Regions from separate parts of the Variovorax sp. HJSM1_2 genome, predicted to be linked through region 2. Evidence: riboswitches for the same ligand, from Rfam matches in the RefSeq annotation. Region 2 holds a riboswitch; the other holds the start of a gene.
What was found. A riboswitch is a leader RNA that binds a small molecule or an ion and turns the genes downstream of it on or off. The one in region 2 is predicted to bind cyclic di-GMP.

Region 1 (8,217 bases), on a different contig from region 2:
CCGGTTTTGACCGGGCAGCTCTACCGCGCAAAACGCCTGCGGTATTCCTGCAGGCTCACGCCCAGGCGACGACTGAAGGCGCGCCGAAAACCGTCCACACTGGCGTAGCCCACCGCATCAGCCAGGCGCTTGGCCGGCACATCGGATTCTTCGGCCATGCGGCGCGCCGCGTCTATGCGCGCGTTCTCGACAAACTCGGCCGGCGTGGTGCCGGCCTCGCTGCGGAAGATGCGCGCGAAGCTGCGTTCACTCATACCCGCGCGCAGCGCCAGCGCCGGCACCGAGAGATCTTCCTTGAGATGCGTCAACACGTGGTCCTGCACCTCGCGCACCGCCGAACGCTCCGAGGTTTGCGCCGCCAGGTGTGCGCTGAACTGGCTTTGCCCGCCCGGCCGCTTGAGAAACATCACCAACTGGCGTGCGACCTGCAGCGCAAGCTCCCGGCCATGGTCATCCTCCACCATGGCAAGCGCGAGGTCCATGCCCGCCGTCACACCGGCCGAGGTGAACAGCTTGTCGTCCCTGACGTAAATGGCGTCGGCTTCCACACTCGCCCGCGGATAGCTTGCGGCCAGGCGGGCCGTGGAATTCCAGTGTGTTGCCACACGCTTGCCATCGAGCAAGCCATGCGCCCCCAGCACAAAAGCGCCGGTGCAGACCGAGCCGTAACGCCGCACGCTGCGCACCTGGCGCTGTAGCCAGCGCTGCAGGTCGGCATCACCGGCCATGTCGTCAATACAGGGGCTGCCGGCCACCAGCAAGGTGTCGATACGGCCGCGCTGCGTGGCCACCGTCGCATCCACCGCCATACACATGCCGCTGCTGCTCTTGAGCATGGCCGCGCCGGTGCTGATGAGCTGCACCTGGTAGGCGCGCGGCTGGACGAGCTGGCGCGAAGCTTCGGCAAAAACGTCTGCGGGCCCGGCAACGTCCAGCAGTTGGAAGCGCGGAAAAGCAAGTATGGCGATACGCATGGCACAAACAGAAAATATGGCGGGCATGGCAGAGTTGGCCCACGGATTGGCTGAAAACGCCTTGCGTTGGCCAACACGCCGTTCAGGGTTTGGCAGAAACTACCAATATCTGCAAATTCTGCCAAAGGAAGCCACTGTGTCAAGCCCATCCACCCACCCTGCCGCGCCGGTGTTGAGTGCGCGCAGCGGCGCCTCGGTGCGCCATCTGCCGGTCAACCTGTTCGGCGCGGTCATGAGCCTTTGCGGCCTGGCCCTGGCGTGGCGGCTGGCGCACCGCAGCCTGGGCGCACCGGCGTGGCTGGCCGAGGCCATCAGCATCTTTGCCGTAGCCGTCTTCGTGCTGGTGTCGTTTGCTTATCTGAGCAAACTGCTCCGACACGCCGACGCCGTCTACGCCGAGTTCCAACACCCGGTGGCCGGCAACTTCTTCGGCACCATCGTCATCAGCCTGCTGTTGCTGTCAGCCGTGGTGGAGCCACACAACGCGCCGCTGGCGCGGGGCATCTGGCTCGCAGGTGTGCTGAGCACGTTCGCCCTGAGCTGGTTGGCCATGTCGCGTTTGTTAAAAGGCCAGGTGGATGCGGCGCACGCCGTGCCGGCCATGTTGATCCCTGGTGTGGCCACACTCGACATTCCGGTGACAGGCACACACATGCCCATGGCCTGGGCGGCTGAGCTGAACCTGATGGCGGGCGCCGTGGGCGCGGTGTTGGCGCTGGTGCTGCTGGTGATGATTGTCAGCCGCCTGGTGCACCGCGACCCGTTGGCGCTGGGCATAACACCATCGCTGATGATTCTGGTCGCGCCTTTTGCGGTGGGTTTTCTCGCCTACAGCAACATCACGGGCGGTGTGGACCGCTTCGCTGGTGTGTTGTTTTACTTCGGGCTGTTCATGTTCGCCGTGTTGGCGCCCAAAGTGTTCCGCCCAAGCGTGGCCTTCACCCCCGCCTGGTGGGCGGTGGGCTTTCCGATGGCAGCACTCGCCAACGCGGCGCTGCGCTACGCAGAATTCCGTGCCAGCCAGCCACTCTGGTTACTGGCGACCTTGCTGCTAGGCCTGTTGAGCGGGGTGCTGGCCGTGCTGACCTTGCGCACCTTGCAGCTCGTGCTGGGCGGCAAGTTGTTCAGATGAGCCCGCACACCTGGCATCAGGCGACTGAGGCCTCTGCGGGTGTGCGTATTTCAGCGGCCACGGTGCTGGTGTCACGCAGCAGCGTGTGGATGTCCAGCAGCATCAACATGCGTTCCTCCACCTGGGCCAGGCCGTTGATATAGGCCGTGTCCACCGGGCCGCTCAGGCTGGGTGCTGGACGCAGCATCTCTTGCGTCAGCGAGACCACATCGTTCACCGCATCCACCACCACCCCCACCACGTGGGTGCGCAGGTCGAGCACGATCACCACGGTCGAGGTGGTGAACACGGCTTGTGCGTTGCCCAGGCGTATGCGCAGGTCGATGATGGGCACGATCACACCACGCAGGTTGACCACACCCAGCACGTCGTCACCGGCCCGCGGCATACGTGTGGGTTGCTCGTAGGAGCGGATTTCCTGCACGCTCAGGATGTCGATGCCGAACTCTTCGGCACCGATGTGAAAGCTCAGGTACTGGCCAGCGGAACTGGACGATTTGCCAACGGCGGCATTCAAACCGGAATCAAGGCCACGCATCAAAAGGTCTCCCAATCATCATCAGAACCGGCTGCCACGGCAGGCGCCTTGGCAGAAGTGAGTCGCGCTGCAGCCACGGGGGCTGTGGGCGCTGGTTTGGTCGGTGCCGCCGCTACCGCGGCTGCGGCCGGTTTGGCCAAGGGTTTGCTCGGCGCAGCCTTGGCGGCAGGCGCCGGGGCTTTTGCCGCCACCGGCGCGCTGGCCTTGGCGGGCGCCTTGAAAGCCGCAGCAGGTTTCACCGCCGCAGCGCGGACGTTGCTGCTGGAGCCCACGTTGAACACCGCCACCACTTCGGCCAGGCGCTGGGCCTGGTCGCGCAGCGCCGATGCGGCAGCGGCCGACTCTTCCACCAAGGCAGCGTTTTGCTGCGTCATCTGGTCAAGGTTGTTCACCGCCTGGTTCACCTGGCCTATGCCGTCACGCTGCTCGCCCGACGAGGCGGTGATTTCGCCAATCAGGTCGGACACACGGCGCACGCTGGTGACGATCTCGCCCATGGTTTCGCCGGCCTGGCTGACCTGGGCCGAGCCCTGCTCCACGGTTTCGACCGAGGCGCCTATCAGTGTCTTGATTTCCTTGGCGGCCTGGGCGCTGCGTTGCGCCAGGCTGCGCACTTCGGAGGCCACCACGGCGAAGCCGCGGCCTTGCTCGCCGGCTCGGGCGGCTTCCACGGCAGCGTTCAACGCCAGGATGTTGGTCTGGAAAGCGATGCCGTCGATCACCCCAATGATGTCGGCAATCTTGCGCGACGAGTCGGTGATCTTCTGCATGCTTTGCACCACGTCGCCCACCACCGCGCCACCACGGCTGGCCGCATCGGCTGCCGTGGCCGCCAACTGGTTGGCCTGGCGTGCGGTGTCGGCCGATTGCGTGACCGTGCTGGTCAGCTCTTCCATGCTGGCCGCGGTCTCTTCCAGGTTGGCGGCGGTTTGTTCGGTACGCGCCGAGAGGTCGTGGTTGCCATTGGCGATTTCGGTCGAAGCGGTAGACACCTCTTCCACACCGGTGCGCACTTCGGACACCAGGCCGCGCAGGCGCTCGGTCATGCCGGCCAGCGCTTGCAGCAGTTGGCCGAATTCGTCCTTGCGGTCCACACGCACGGTTTGCGTCAGGTCGCCATCGCTGATGGCACGCGCCGCATCCACGGCTTGCGCCAGGGGACGCGTGATCGAGCGCACCAGCATCAGCGCCAAACCAACGGCGATCAAAATCACCACCACGGCGCTGACCAACCCGCCAATCACCACCGCACGGCGCGCCGCAACGGCTTCTTCCAGGGCTTTGTCGCGTTGATCTTCCTGCAGCTTGACAAAGGCCTTCAGCGCTTCGATGTAAGCGGCCGAGGTGGGCAGGAACTCCTTCAGCGCGAAGTTGCGGCGCGCTTCGGCGTCACCCGAGGCCTTGACTTCGGGCAGGCGCTTCAACGTGCCCAGCAACACACCGCGCGCGTCACCAACCTTGGCCAGAGCGGCTTTGTCGGCATCGGACAGTTGGCGTTCGCGGATCTTCTTGCTGACGTCGGTGATCAACAGGCTGCCGGCGTCCTGGCGCTCCTGGAAAAACTTTTCAATGGTTGGATCGGTGCTGGCAATACCCGCGAGCGAGCGTTCGGTATTGGTCTCGGTCAGCCCTTGCCAGCGCTGGGCCGAGGTGATGTTGGCCTCGTACAACTGCACATCCGCCAAGGCCTTTTCCATGGTCTGGGTGGAACGGCTCTGCGTCCACGCGGCTACCGCCAACAACACCAGCAGCAGGCCCAGTATCGTGCCCCACAACTTATGGGTGACGCGGATATCGTTCAATTTCATCTCAAATCTTTCGAATTCCTGCCCGCGAAGCAGAAGAACACCTTCATCCAGGCATTCGCGCACATGCCAGGAACGGATCGTGGCAAAAACAGTCGGGAGAAAGGGTCGTGCAGTCAGCGGAAGCGCCGGTGGCGCGTGGCCTGTGGAAGGCCGGAGAAGCTTGCATCAAGCCGTTCCGCAGTCAGCAACTCCGCTGTCGTGGCTCTTGTTTGACGCGAAGATGCGCCTGCAACAAGCCGTAGACCGGTAGCTTTGCGACCCCGTCTTTCGATCGGGTGTGCCCATGACAAAGCGCATTTTAAAGGGTTTGCCCAAGCTTGTACGATTTGTAACATCTCCCTCGGCGCCACTCGGCATTGGCAGCGGTACTTGTTTTACCGGTTGAACAACAACCGCCTGCCAGCCGGCTTTTGCTTGGCTGCGGAAACCCTTACATTCGTCACCGCCCTGAGATCGTCAACACGTTCTGACAACCACAGCCCGTACCGTGAAAACCTTCACCCTGCTCAAAACCCTCTCCGTGCTGGCCCTCACGGCCGTGCTTTCGCTGCAGGCGGCGGCACAAGGCCCGGCCACCAAACCCATCACGCTGATCGTGCCCTACCCCGCCGGCGGCGTGGTGGATTACCAGGCCCGGCTTTTGGCCCCGGGCTTGCGGCGCAGCCTCTTGCACGATGTGGTGATAGAAAACATCTCGGGTGCAGCAGGCGCCATAGGATTGCAGCGCCTGGCCTCGGCCCCTGGCGACAGCCAGGAGATGGCCATAGGCACGGACAGCGACCTGCTGCTGGCGCCCATGGTGAACAGCGACATCAGGTTCAGCCCGGCGCAATTTCGCCTCGTTGGCCCTATCGCCAGCACCGCGATGGCGGTGGTGGCGGGCCCCCTGCCCCTGCTCAGCCTGGCCGACACCCTGACCCAGGCGCGGCACGACCTCAAACCCCTGAGCTTTGGCAACTACGGCATGGGCTCCAATTCGCAGTTGCTGGCGCAGGAGTTGACCAGCCGCAGCGGCGTCAACGTACTGCATGTGCCCTACCGCGGCATTGCGCCCTTGCTGCAGGACTTGCTGAGTGGCCAGGTCGACATGGCGTTTGTGCCGCTGGCGGCAGGCATACCCGACCTGGTGAACGCCGGAAAACTACGCCTGTTGGCAGTTGCTTCGCGCCAGCGCCACCGCAACTTCCCGCAAACGCCCACACTTTCCGAAGCCACCGGCCTGCCAGGCCTGGAGCACCGCAGCTGGAGTGGTCTGGTGGTGCCACGCGCCACCTCCGCCGCAGCCGTTGCACGCCTGCATACGGCGCTGCAGGAGACGCTAGCTGACGGCGAAGTCCGCAGCCAGTTCGACAAAAGCGGACTGGAAACCGGCCCCATCATCAGTGTGGCGCAAGCCCAGGCGTTTCTGGACAGCGAGATCGAACGTTATCGGCAGCTTCTCGCCAACAAGGGTGCCGACGGCGGCAATGCGCGGCGCTAAAACCGTTGGGTGGCAGTGTGATCACCCAAGCTCAACACCCCACCCCGCGAATGCCCTTTGGGGATAGGCCGGTGTCACAAGCAGGGGTGATGCGCGGTGTGCACTGGGACGGCATTCTGGCGACAGAAGCAATTCGCTTCCTCGTCTGAAAAAAGGACTGCCATGAACCCACCCCACACCACGGCCGCAAGCAACATCCCCGGCTACACCCTGGGCCAGCCCGGTTCTGCACATTCACCCATGAGTGAACAGGACTTTGCGCTGCTGAAAACAACACTGCTGTTCTCGGAAGATGACCTGCGCCATCTGCGCATGGCGGCTGAAGTTCTGGCGGACCAGGTGGAAGACGTGCTGGACGTCTGGTATGGCTTCGTCGGCGCCAACCCCCATTTGCTGCGCTATTTCAATGGTCCGTCCGGTACGCCGGATGCGGCCTATCTTGCAGCCGTACGGCAACGCTTTGCGGCGTGGATTCTGGACACCACACATGCCCACTACGACCGCGCCTGGCTGGACTACCAGTACGAAATCGGCCTGCGGCATACCCGGCACAAAAAGAACAAGACCGACGGCGTGGCCTCGCCCTCGGAGGTGATTCACCTGCGCTACCTCATCGCTTTCGTGGTGCCGCTGAGCCTCACCATGAAACCGTTCCTGGCGAAAAAAGGCCACAGTGCACAAGACGTGGAGAACATGCACCTCGCCTGGTTCAAAGCGGTCACGCTGACGGCGGCTTTATGGGCCCAGGCCTATGTGCCGGCACAAGACTATTGACGCCTGTGGCGCAACATGCAGCACCTGCTGGCGGGACTGGCGGTGATCGCGGCCTGGGCGGTCTTCGTCTTGCATGTGCTGGACGCCCAGCCGCTGGCCGGGCGCTAGAAGGCCATGAGCCGGCTAGACCTTTTGCGGCGCCAACAGCTGCGCCACCTGGCGCGCACGCAAAACATCGGCGGTGCGGCCACCTTCCTGGAAATGCGCCAGTGCCTGCAGCAACTCCAGCCGTGCTTCATCCAGCGCCGCCTTTTCGTACAGCAGCTCCGCCAGATCGGTGGCGCTGCGCAAGCGCCATGCGGTGGCGCCCTGCTGGGTCGCCAGAGCGATGGACTGGCGCAACAAACCTTCGCCCGCACCGCGCTCACCAGCCACACGCCAGGCACGCAGGCCCTGCACCCTCAGTATTTCGGGTGCGCACCAGGCGTTCACCATGGCCTGCGCTCGTGCCACGGCGGCGGCGCCCACATAGTCGGGATGCAGGGTCGCCAGGGTGTCGATCTGGCTGATCTGTATGCCGGACTCATCCAGTACACCGGCCTGGCCCGCAGGCTGGGCACGCTTGAGGATGGCCGCCCGGTACACCCGTGGCCAGGATTGCCAGAACACCAGCGAATGGCCGTCGGCACACTCCTGTAGTTCGTCCACATAGGCCTGGGCCACGGCGTCGTTGCCGCACCACAGCGCGATCGGGCAGGCGCCGTACGCCAGGGCATAGGTCAGCGACAAGGCGTGGTCCACGGCCTTGGCCGCATCTACTGCGTCCTGCGCCGCCTGCATGGCCTGGTCGGGGAAACCTTGCAGCCACAAAATGCGTGCAAGTTGTGTCAACGATGCCGGCCTATGCTCGAACTGGTAGCCGTTGCCATTGGCATGCCGGATGCTGAACGTCGCCGGGTGAAGCGACTGCCGGGCATGCACCAAGGCCTGCGCCTGGTCGCCCAGGAAATGCAGGCACAAGGCTTTCATGCGGTGGTAGATGAACACCGCCTGTGTGTCGTTCCTGGCGGCGGCCACCTGGCCGTAGACCTCGGTATCGGCAAGTGCCGTGGTGTATTCACCGCGCAGCAGTTGCCCGCCGAAACTGGCCCAGAGTGCGCGCAACTGGTAGTCGGTGTGGCCCAACTGGCTGGCAATGCCGGCACTGCGCGACAACGCGGCCAGCCCCTCGGTGTTGCCGCCGCGCATGGCCATGCTGGCCTGCCCATACTCCACCAGCAACTGCATCTCCAACTTCTGCCCTATGGAGGCAGCGGGCAGACTGGCCAAAGCCTGGGACAAACGCCCCAAATACTCCTTCACCAGCCAAAGCCCAAACCACAGCGCGGGGGATTCCGCGACCAGCTGCGCACCGATCTCCGGCGGTTGCTGCTGCTGGAACGCCCAGTTCAGTGCGGCACGCACATCATCGATTCTGCGGCCATGGCGCTCACGCCAACGCGCAGGCACCATGGTTTCGATTTCCGCGGCCGCGGCCTGCGCGACATCACGGCAATACATCGCATGCCGGT
Region 2 (8,217 bases):
CTCCATGCCGAGCTGGCCCTTGGCGATGTCGGCCGGCGTGTCGGACAGGCTCATGCTGATCAGGATGGCGTACCAGGGTTTGGCGCGCAGGCCCAGTTCCATGGCTTCGCGGTTGACCACGGCCGATTCCTGGCCGTAGGCCGAGTAGATGTAGGCGTCGGGTTCGCTGCGCGCCATCTGCTGCAGCTCGCGGCGGTAGGTCGATTGGCCCTGGGTGTAGAGCAGCTCGGTGACGATCTTGCCGCCGAGCTTTTCAAACTCTTCCTTGAAGCCGTGCACCACGCCTTGGCCGTAGGCGTTGTTCGGCGCCAGCATGGCGACCTTGCGGTAACCCAGGGCCCAGGTGTCGGCGGCGGAGAACTTGTTGCCCAGGTTTTCCAGGCCGATGAGGTTGAACGAGGTCGCACCCAGGTCGCGGATCTTCACGCTGGTGCTGGCGATGTTGATGTGTGCCACACCTTCCTTCACCAGGTATTGGGCCATGGGCAGGGTGATGCCGGACGAGTATTCACCAATGACGACGGGCACCTTGTCCACACTGACCAGCTTGCGCGCGGCGTTGAGCGCGGTGGTGGCGTTGCCGCCGGAGTCTTCGACGATGACGTTGAACTTCTTGCCGAGCACGCCGCCCTTGGCGTTGACGTGTTCCACGGCCAGCGCGACGGCACGGCGCACGTCTTCGCCCACGGTGGCGTTCGAACCGGTCAACGACAACACGGCACCCATGGAGACGGTTTCCTGGGCGTGGGCCACAGGCGCGAGGGTGCTGAGCGCGAACAGCAGCGGCAGCGACAGAAGCACGGGACGAAGGCGAGCTTTCATGAAATTCTCCGGCAAAAAATATCCAAGTTGATGAAATTAGTAGCCAAATTTTGTATCTTTGAATCCAATGATTACAAAATTGGATCCAATTATAATGAGCAGTCACCACACGAAGTCAATACCGAATCCAATGAACGACTTGGATGTGCCATCCATGAACTGAGATGACACGTTCCGGTGATAAGGTGCAGCATGGCGATTACCAAAGGGCAGCAGCCCGTACACCAAACCATCCGTAGCGTGTTGCGCGCGGAAATCCTCAGCGGCGTGCTGCCAGGCGGCACGGCCTTGCGGCAAGACACCTTGGCCGCGCGTTTTGGCGCCAGCCGCATCCCCGTGCGCGAGGCTTTGCGCCAGCTTGAATTCGAAGGTTTGGTGGTCCACCAGCAAAACCGTGGTGTCACCGTGGCACGCATGACGGTGGAGCAGATCTGCGAGTTGCTCGACATCCGTGTGGCGCTGGAATGCCATGCCGCCAAGCTGGCCGTACCGAATATGGTGGAGCGCGACTTCGAGGCCATGGACCAGATCCTGGACGCCTACCAGGCCTCGACCGATGTCTCCGAATGGGCCGAATACAACCGCCGCTTCCACCTGGCCTTGTCGGCTCCGGCGAACAATCGCCGGCTACGCCGCCTGATCGAGGAATATTGCTTGAACACCGACCGCTACACCCATGTGGCGATGTCGGTGGCCACGGGCAAAGATCACCCGCAGGCCGACCACCGCGCCTTGGTGGCGGCATGCCGTGCGCGTGATGTACCGGCGGTGGTGGAGTTGCTGGAGCGGCACATCATGGACACCAAACGCGAACTGCTGGCCAGCGCGCGTGCGGCCTCGCGGGACAACGAAGCGCAGGACTCGGGTTTGTCTTCGTTGGCCGCGACCGAGGCGATTTCAGTGATCCTGGACTGAGCACAAAGCTGTGCATTTTTTCGCGCTCGCGGCGTTGATTGATGCGTCAATTACGCCGTGCTGCGAAACTTGTAACAACAGCGTTACCATCAACACTGGGCATACCCTCTGAAAAGAGGCGACGCAAAGCCACCACCTAAAGATGCCAGGCCAGCCTGCGCATCCACGGTAGCGGGGCTGCATGGGCGCAAGGCGCCCATACACACGCACAGGAGCCCGTTGCCATATGGCTGCGGGCTTTGTTTTTGGCGCCGTCGAATGCCCGTAGATCGGATTTGTCAGTCCTTCATTCACGGAGCTTTTTTCCATGCCTTTGACCGTTGGTCGCGCCTTCAAGCTTTACGCGCTCGCCGCTTCCCTGAGTCTTTCCGCCCTGGCCCACGCGGCCCACCCGCTGGACTTCCTGACGCCGGAGCAGCGAGTGTTCATGATGAACAAGTTCCTGCAGTCGCAAGAAGAGTTGAAAGGGCGCCCGGGACAGGCCGGCGCGGTCGATGGCAGCGGCGCCACACCATTGACACCAGAGCAGCGTGTGAAGTTGTTGAACTGGTTCGTCACCGGCAAGTCTGGTGACGAGTCCGTGGCAGCGGACGCGGCGGCAAGTGTTGGCGTCCACAAGCTGCCTGCTGCGGCCGTGCTGCCGCTGGCGGTGTCTGCGGCTTCAGTGCCTCAGCCTGCGGTGCCGCCGCCCGCCAGTGCGGCGGCACCGGGAGAAGCTGACATTGCTGCGTTGTTCGACAAGTGGCCGGCATTGACACAAGGCGTGAGCTTCGAGCGTTTCCGCGACGGATTCGCGATTGACGGTGCACGTTACCTCGACCCCGAGGGCCGCATCACGTCTTACGGATTTGATGCCAGCACGGGTGACTTCACCTACCTGGCGCAAACCGGCGCGGGCCAGTTCGTGCTCAAGAGCGGCCGCGCCGCCAGCGGCGCCGAACCGATCGAGATCGCCAAGGCCGAGTCGCGCGGCGGCATGTGGAGCGTGGTGTCCGCCAGCGGCAAGAAGTTCTCCGGCCAGCGCCTGATTCCCCTGGCGCGCGGCTTTATCGTAGCGCGCGACAACACCGGCTACCGCTACGTGCCGGGCAAGGGCATGACCTCGTTTGCCGCGCCAGAAGCTTTCTCCATCGCGTCGCTGCAAAGCGGCAACGTTTCGGGCACCGGCTACCTGCTGCTGGAGCGCAACCCGGAACAGCAGGCCGGGGCGAACAACAGCCTGGGCGCGCTGATCGGCAGCGTCAAGGCGCTGGGCAGCACCTTGGGCATGACACGCAAGGACGATTACGCGCTGCTCAACATCGACAACCGCAAGCTGGTGCCGATCAACATCGCGATCGAAGACAAACAGGTGCAGATCATGAGCGCCTGCCGCCAGCGCAACTTCATGATGGCCGAATGCCAGCGCATGGATTCGTACGAGAGCCTGTTCCAGGCCAACGGCGCGCCCAACATGACGCATTACTTCTGGCGTATCAATTGGTTCAATGCGGAAGGCCGGCCCATCCTGGTGTCGCAGGAAGGCGGCCTGACGCAGGTGGTGGCGGCGGACCTCGGCAGCGGCCAGAAAACCGCCTTGTTTGAGCGTGCCATGGGCATCGCCTCGTTCAGCGCCGTGCAGGGCAAAGACGGCAAGATCGCCGTCACCGCACAAATGGGCTTCAGTTCAGAAAAGAAGGAAGACGTTGTGACGCTGCTCGACGCTGCACCCGTGGTGGCGGCAGCGAAGTGATGCTTTTGTCCTGAGCGAGCAGGGCGCGAGGGCGCCATGCTCGGGTGTCAGACATTGGAGGCGTCCTTGGTGCCGGGCAGCCGTTGGCCCAGGTCCTTGGCGCCCTGGATAAAAGCAGCGTTGACCGCCTGCAGCGTGACATCGTTGAAGTGCCGGCCTACCTCGGATTCCAGAAAATCGGCGTAGGCTTGCAAGGTCTCCATAGGGATGTCCTGGTACATGGTGGCAAAGGAGGCGATGGAGAACGCCGCATAAAGCGTGAGCATCTGCGGGCGTTGGGCCGCGAGTTGGGCGCGTATTTCACTTTCGGTGACGGCCGCGCTTTCGGGTTGCACCAAACGTGCGCCCTGCATCATGGCGATGGCGATGTTGCCCGAGGTCTCCAGCATGAACTCGGCGGATCGGGTGGCTTGCACCATGCGTACCAACAAGGCCTTTCGGGCATCCGGCAAGGCGTCGAACAACACGCGGCCTTCGCGCATGCTGGCGTCGGGACTGACGATCTTCTTGGCGGCATCGACTTCCGCCTGGCGTACGGCCTGGCCCTGAGGCGAGTCAAACCAGCGCAGCAATGTGGCCACCTGCTCGGGCTTCAAGTTTTGCGCGAGCACCTTGGTGCTGGTCGCGCGCAACAACTCGGGCCCGAAAGCCCGCCCCATGGCGGCGGACGCGCGTTGGGCTTCCGAACTCGTCGCCGTGGAATCCGACTGCTTCAGCCGCTGTGCGAATCCAGCCTCGGCCTGGGCCCCCATCTGCCCAAGCTGGTCCCAGAGGCCGGCCTTGTGCATCAGCTCTTCTGCGACTTTGGTGTCGATCTCGGCATGTGCCAAGCCGCTCATGAAAAGTGCAGCGGCCAGCAAGGCCAGACGTAGTTTTCGAGTCATTTTTTCCCCGCTCAGGCTGTTGAAGAGCGCGCCCACAGGTTGAGTCCGCCGTCCACCGCATGTTTGTCTATGGCCGTCAGTTCTTCGGCCGAGAACACGCTTTGCTTGAGCGCACCCACCAGTTCGGTGATCTGTTCGGGGCGGCTGGCGCCGATCAGCGCGGAGGTGACGCGCGGGTCGCGCAGCACCCAGGCCACGGCCATCTGCGCCAGGCTTTGGCCGCGTTCAGCGGCGATGTCGTTCAGCGCTTTGACGCGGGCGATGTTTTCTGCTGCCAAATGGTCCTGCTTGAAGGTGCCGCCGCCGGCGCGGTTGATGCGTGCATCGGCCGGCACACCATTCAGGTATTTGGTGGTCAGCAGGCCCTGGGCCAAGGCGCTGAAGGCGATGCAGCCGACGCCGGTGCTTTCCAGCGTGTCCAGCAGTTCCTCTTCGACCCAGCGGTTGAGCATGTTGTACGAGGGCTGGTGGATCAGGCAGGGCACACCCATGTCGCGCAGCAGCGCCGTGGCTTCGCGGGTTTTGCCGGCGGAGTAGCTGGAGAGTCCCACATAAAGGGCTTTGCCCTGCTTCACGGCCGTGGCCAGTGCACCCATGGTTTCTTCCAGCGGGGTTTCGGGGTCGAAGCGGTGCGAGTAGAAGATGTCAACGTAGTCCAGCCCCATGCGCTTCAGGCTTTGGTCCAGGCTGGACAGCACGTACTTGCGCGAGCCGCCGCTGCCGTAAGGGCCGGGCCACATGTCATAACCGGCCTTGGTGGAGATCAGCAACTCGTCGCGGTAGGGCCGGAAATCGCGGCGCAGGTGTTCGCCGAAGTTGATCTCGGCCGCGCCAGCGGTGGGGCCGTAGTTGTTGGCCAGATCGAAATGTGTAATGCCCAGGTCAAACGCCGTGCGCAGCATGGCGCGCTGGCTCTCGAAAGGGGTGGCGTCGCCGAAGTTATGCCACAGGCCTAGCGTGATGGCCGGTAGTTTGAGCCCGCTTTGCCCGCTGCGGCGGTAGGCCATGGTGTCATAACGGTTGGCGGCGGCGGAATAGGGCATGCGGGTGTCTCCTGCGGGTGAATGGGATGAGGTCAATTCATTCTAGGGAGCGCGTTTTCCCCCGGCGTGACGGCCCGTGCAAAGCCGTCCGCCCCGCAGGGATTCCATAGACACCAGGGCTTCAGTTCAGCGTGAGACTGGCTTCGCCAATGCCCGGGAACACCGTGCGCACCGTGCCCGGCGCGCTGAGCCTGAGCAGGCCACACCAACTGCCGGTGGTGAGAATGCTGCCGGCGGGCACCGTGCCGTGGCGCTCGGCCACATGGCGCAGCCATAGCGGCACCACCCACAGCGGGTCGCCTGTGGGGTGTGAGCCGGTGTAGCTGCGCTGGTCGCCATGGGGTTTGCCATCGACATAGACCTCGCAGGTTTGCGCCGCCCAATCGCTTGCGCTGCGCGCGGTGAAGGCTTGCCACGCGCCCAGCGTCAGCGCGCCGTGCACTTGCATGTCGGCGGTGCGCAGCAGGGGCGCCACGTCCGTGCCTTGTTGCCAGCGGCTGTCCACCAGTTCAATCGACACGGCCATGCCGTCGAGTACGTCGGCCAGGTTGGCCACACTGATGCTGGCGGCTTGCGTGGCACTGAGGCTGGTGCCCACACGCACGGCCACTTCGGCTTCGAAGGTGTGTAGGAAGTGGCCGCTCCATGGGCGGACGGCGGGCGAGGTCTGCACTCCCTCAGACGGCAGCGGCGCATAGCTGGCGGGGCTGCCGGTGTTGGGTGCGCCGCCCTTCCAGTGTGTTGGTGCCGGGCCGGGGAACCAGCCCAGCGTGGCGGCTACGGCGTCTTGTACGGCGTAGGCAGTGCCGATGTCGGGCACGGCCACTTCCCAGCCTGCGGCGTCCACGGCGGTATGCGAACGGCGGGCTGCAGCCAATGCAAGCGCCAGCGAGAGGACCGATTTTTCCATGTCAAAGCCTTTGTTGAACAGGCATCGAGTATCCGGGCAAGCGCGGCATGTGTGTACCGGGGCGCTCGCTTGAGGATGGAATGGCGTTGGGCAGGTTCGGCCATGATGGACAAGTGCTTGCTCTCTGATACATACTCGTTTACAGGTGCGAAAGGTTTCGTGGAGCTTGTCTACGGTCTGTTCAGGCTCTTACCGGATGTTGTTCAACGTTCTTGCAACCGGGCAAACACTTGAGTAATTTACCGAGCAGTTCTCAAAAGCCTATCGTTTTGGTGGTTGACGACACGCTCGACAACCTCTTGCTGGTGTCGGAGCTGCTCAAAGAGCTCTACAAGGTGAAGATTGCCAACAGCGGCATGAAGGCCTTGGCCATGGCGCATGCACAGCCGCAGCCGGACCTGATTCTGCTGGACATCATGATGCCCGAGATGTCGGGTTACGAGGTCTGTGCCCAGCTCAAGCAGGACCCCGCCACGCGGCACATCCCGGTCATCTTCCTGACGGCGCTGAACAACACCGAGGAAGAAAAAAAGGGCCTGGAACTCGGGGCCGTGGACTTCATCACCAAGCCCATGAATCCGCCGATTGTGTTGGCACGTGTGGGCACGCAGTTGCAGGTGAAGGCCGCAGCGGATTTCTTGCGCGACAAGAACGAATACCTGGAGACCGAAGTGCAGCGGCGCGGGCGCGAACTTGCCGCCATCCAGGACGTCACCATCCTCGCCATGGCCTCGCTGGCGGAAACCCGGGACAGCGACACCGGCAACCATATTCGGCGCACCCAGCATTACATCCGCTTGCTGGCCACGCAACTGCGCCAGCACCCGCGTTTCGAGGCCTACCTGAACGAGCAGACGATTGACATGCTGTACAAGTCGGCCCCCTTGCACGACATCGGCAAGGTGGGCATTCCGGATCGGATCTTGCTTAAGCCGGGGCGCTTCGAACCGCACGAATTCGAAATCATGAAGACCCATTGCCGGCTTGGCCGGGATGCCATTCAGCACGCGGAAGCCAGCCTGGGGACGGAGGTGGCTTTTCTGCGATACGCCAAGGAAATCGCCTACGGCCACCAGGAAAAGTGGGATGGCAGCGGTTATCCCGAGGGTTTGGCGGGTGACCAGATTCCGATCTCCGCCCGGCTGATGGCCGTGGCCGATGTGTACGACGCGCTCATCAGTCGCCGCGTCTACAAGGAGGGCATGTCGCATGACAGTGCGGTGGCCGTGATCACCCAGGGGCGTGGCAGCCATTTCGACCCGGACATGGTGGACGCCTTTGTCGCCGTGGCTGACCAGTTTCAGCAGATCGCACTCACCTTTGCCGACAGTGACGGTGAGCTGGCCGAAAAAGCTGAAACCTTGAAGCTCATCCGAGGGTGAGCGGGCGTGCAGCCATCGGCTAGCCTGACCCGCATGTTGCAGCGTCCGCGAACGCTCTGGACGCTGGTGCTGGTGTTTGCCTGCCTGGTGGCCAGTGTGGTGTGGTGGAGCGATCAGCGCTTGCGCGCATACCAGCGCCTGGACCTGCTGCAAACCGAGTCGCGGCGCAGCAGTGTGGAGCTGATGTCGGCTACCTTGAATGGCAGCTTGATGGGGGCGGTTGCACTGCTGGGTTTGCTGGACGGCAACATCAAGGCAGAGGCCGATAAATGGGTGCCCGGCTGGGACGAGGCCGTGGTACCGGTGCTGGCCACGGTGGGGCAGGCCTACAACGCCGACGGGGTGTTCGTCGTAGGGCGCGATGGCAAGGTGGCCTCATCGTGGGAAAAGGCTGGCCCGCTCATGACCGGCACAGAAGTCGGTTTTCGCCCCTATGTCCAATTGGCGATGAAGGGGCAGACGAGCATTTATGCGGCGGTCAGCCTGGTGCGTGGTGAACGCTCGCTGTTCTACTCGGCGCCGGTGTTCT

Region 1: linked by a shared signal. The riboswitch ahead of ACFQ95_RS02035 (methyl-accepting chemotaxis protein) and the one ahead of ACFQ95_RS22575 (hypothetical protein) in region 2 are both predicted to bind cyclic di-GMP.

Annotation. Positions count from the first base shown of each region.
Region 1 covers NZ_JBMOXA010000001.1:440,021-448,237, reverse strand. The annotation lists gene ACFQ95_RS02050 (GlxA family transcriptional regulator) at 21-974, opposite strand; gene ACFQ95_RS02045 (SLAC1 anion channel family protein) at 1,111-2,106, shown strand; gene ACFQ95_RS02040 (chemotaxis protein CheW) at 2,123-2,644, opposite strand; gene ACFQ95_RS02035 (methyl-accepting chemotaxis protein) at 2,644-4,452, opposite strand; cyclic di-GMP riboswitch class I at 4,633-4,744, opposite strand; gene ACFQ95_RS02030 (Bug family tripartite tricarboxylate transporter substrate binding protein) at 4,940-5,932, shown strand; gene ACFQ95_RS02025 (protoglobin domain-containing protein) at 6,095-6,706, shown strand; gene ACFQ95_RS02020 (ATP-binding protein) at 6,830-8,217, opposite strand, start outside.
Region 2 covers NZ_JBMOXA010000031.1:125-8,341, forward strand. The annotation lists partial or broken gene ACFQ95_RS22565 (ABC transporter substrate-binding protein) at 1-822, opposite strand, end outside; gene ACFQ95_RS22570 (GntR family transcriptional regulator) at 1,015-1,737, shown strand; cyclic di-GMP riboswitch class I at 1,826-1,922, shown strand; gene ACFQ95_RS22575 (hypothetical protein) at 2,045-3,469, shown strand; gene ACFQ95_RS22580 (hypothetical protein) at 3,517-4,353, opposite strand; gene mgrA (L-glyceraldehyde 3-phosphate reductase) at 4,365-5,396, opposite strand; gene ACFQ95_RS22590 (fumarylacetoacetate hydrolase family protein) at 5,518-6,306, opposite strand; gene ACFQ95_RS22595 (response regulator) at 6,537-7,688, shown strand; gene ACFQ95_RS22600 (GAF domain-containing protein) at 7,722-8,217, shown strand, end outside.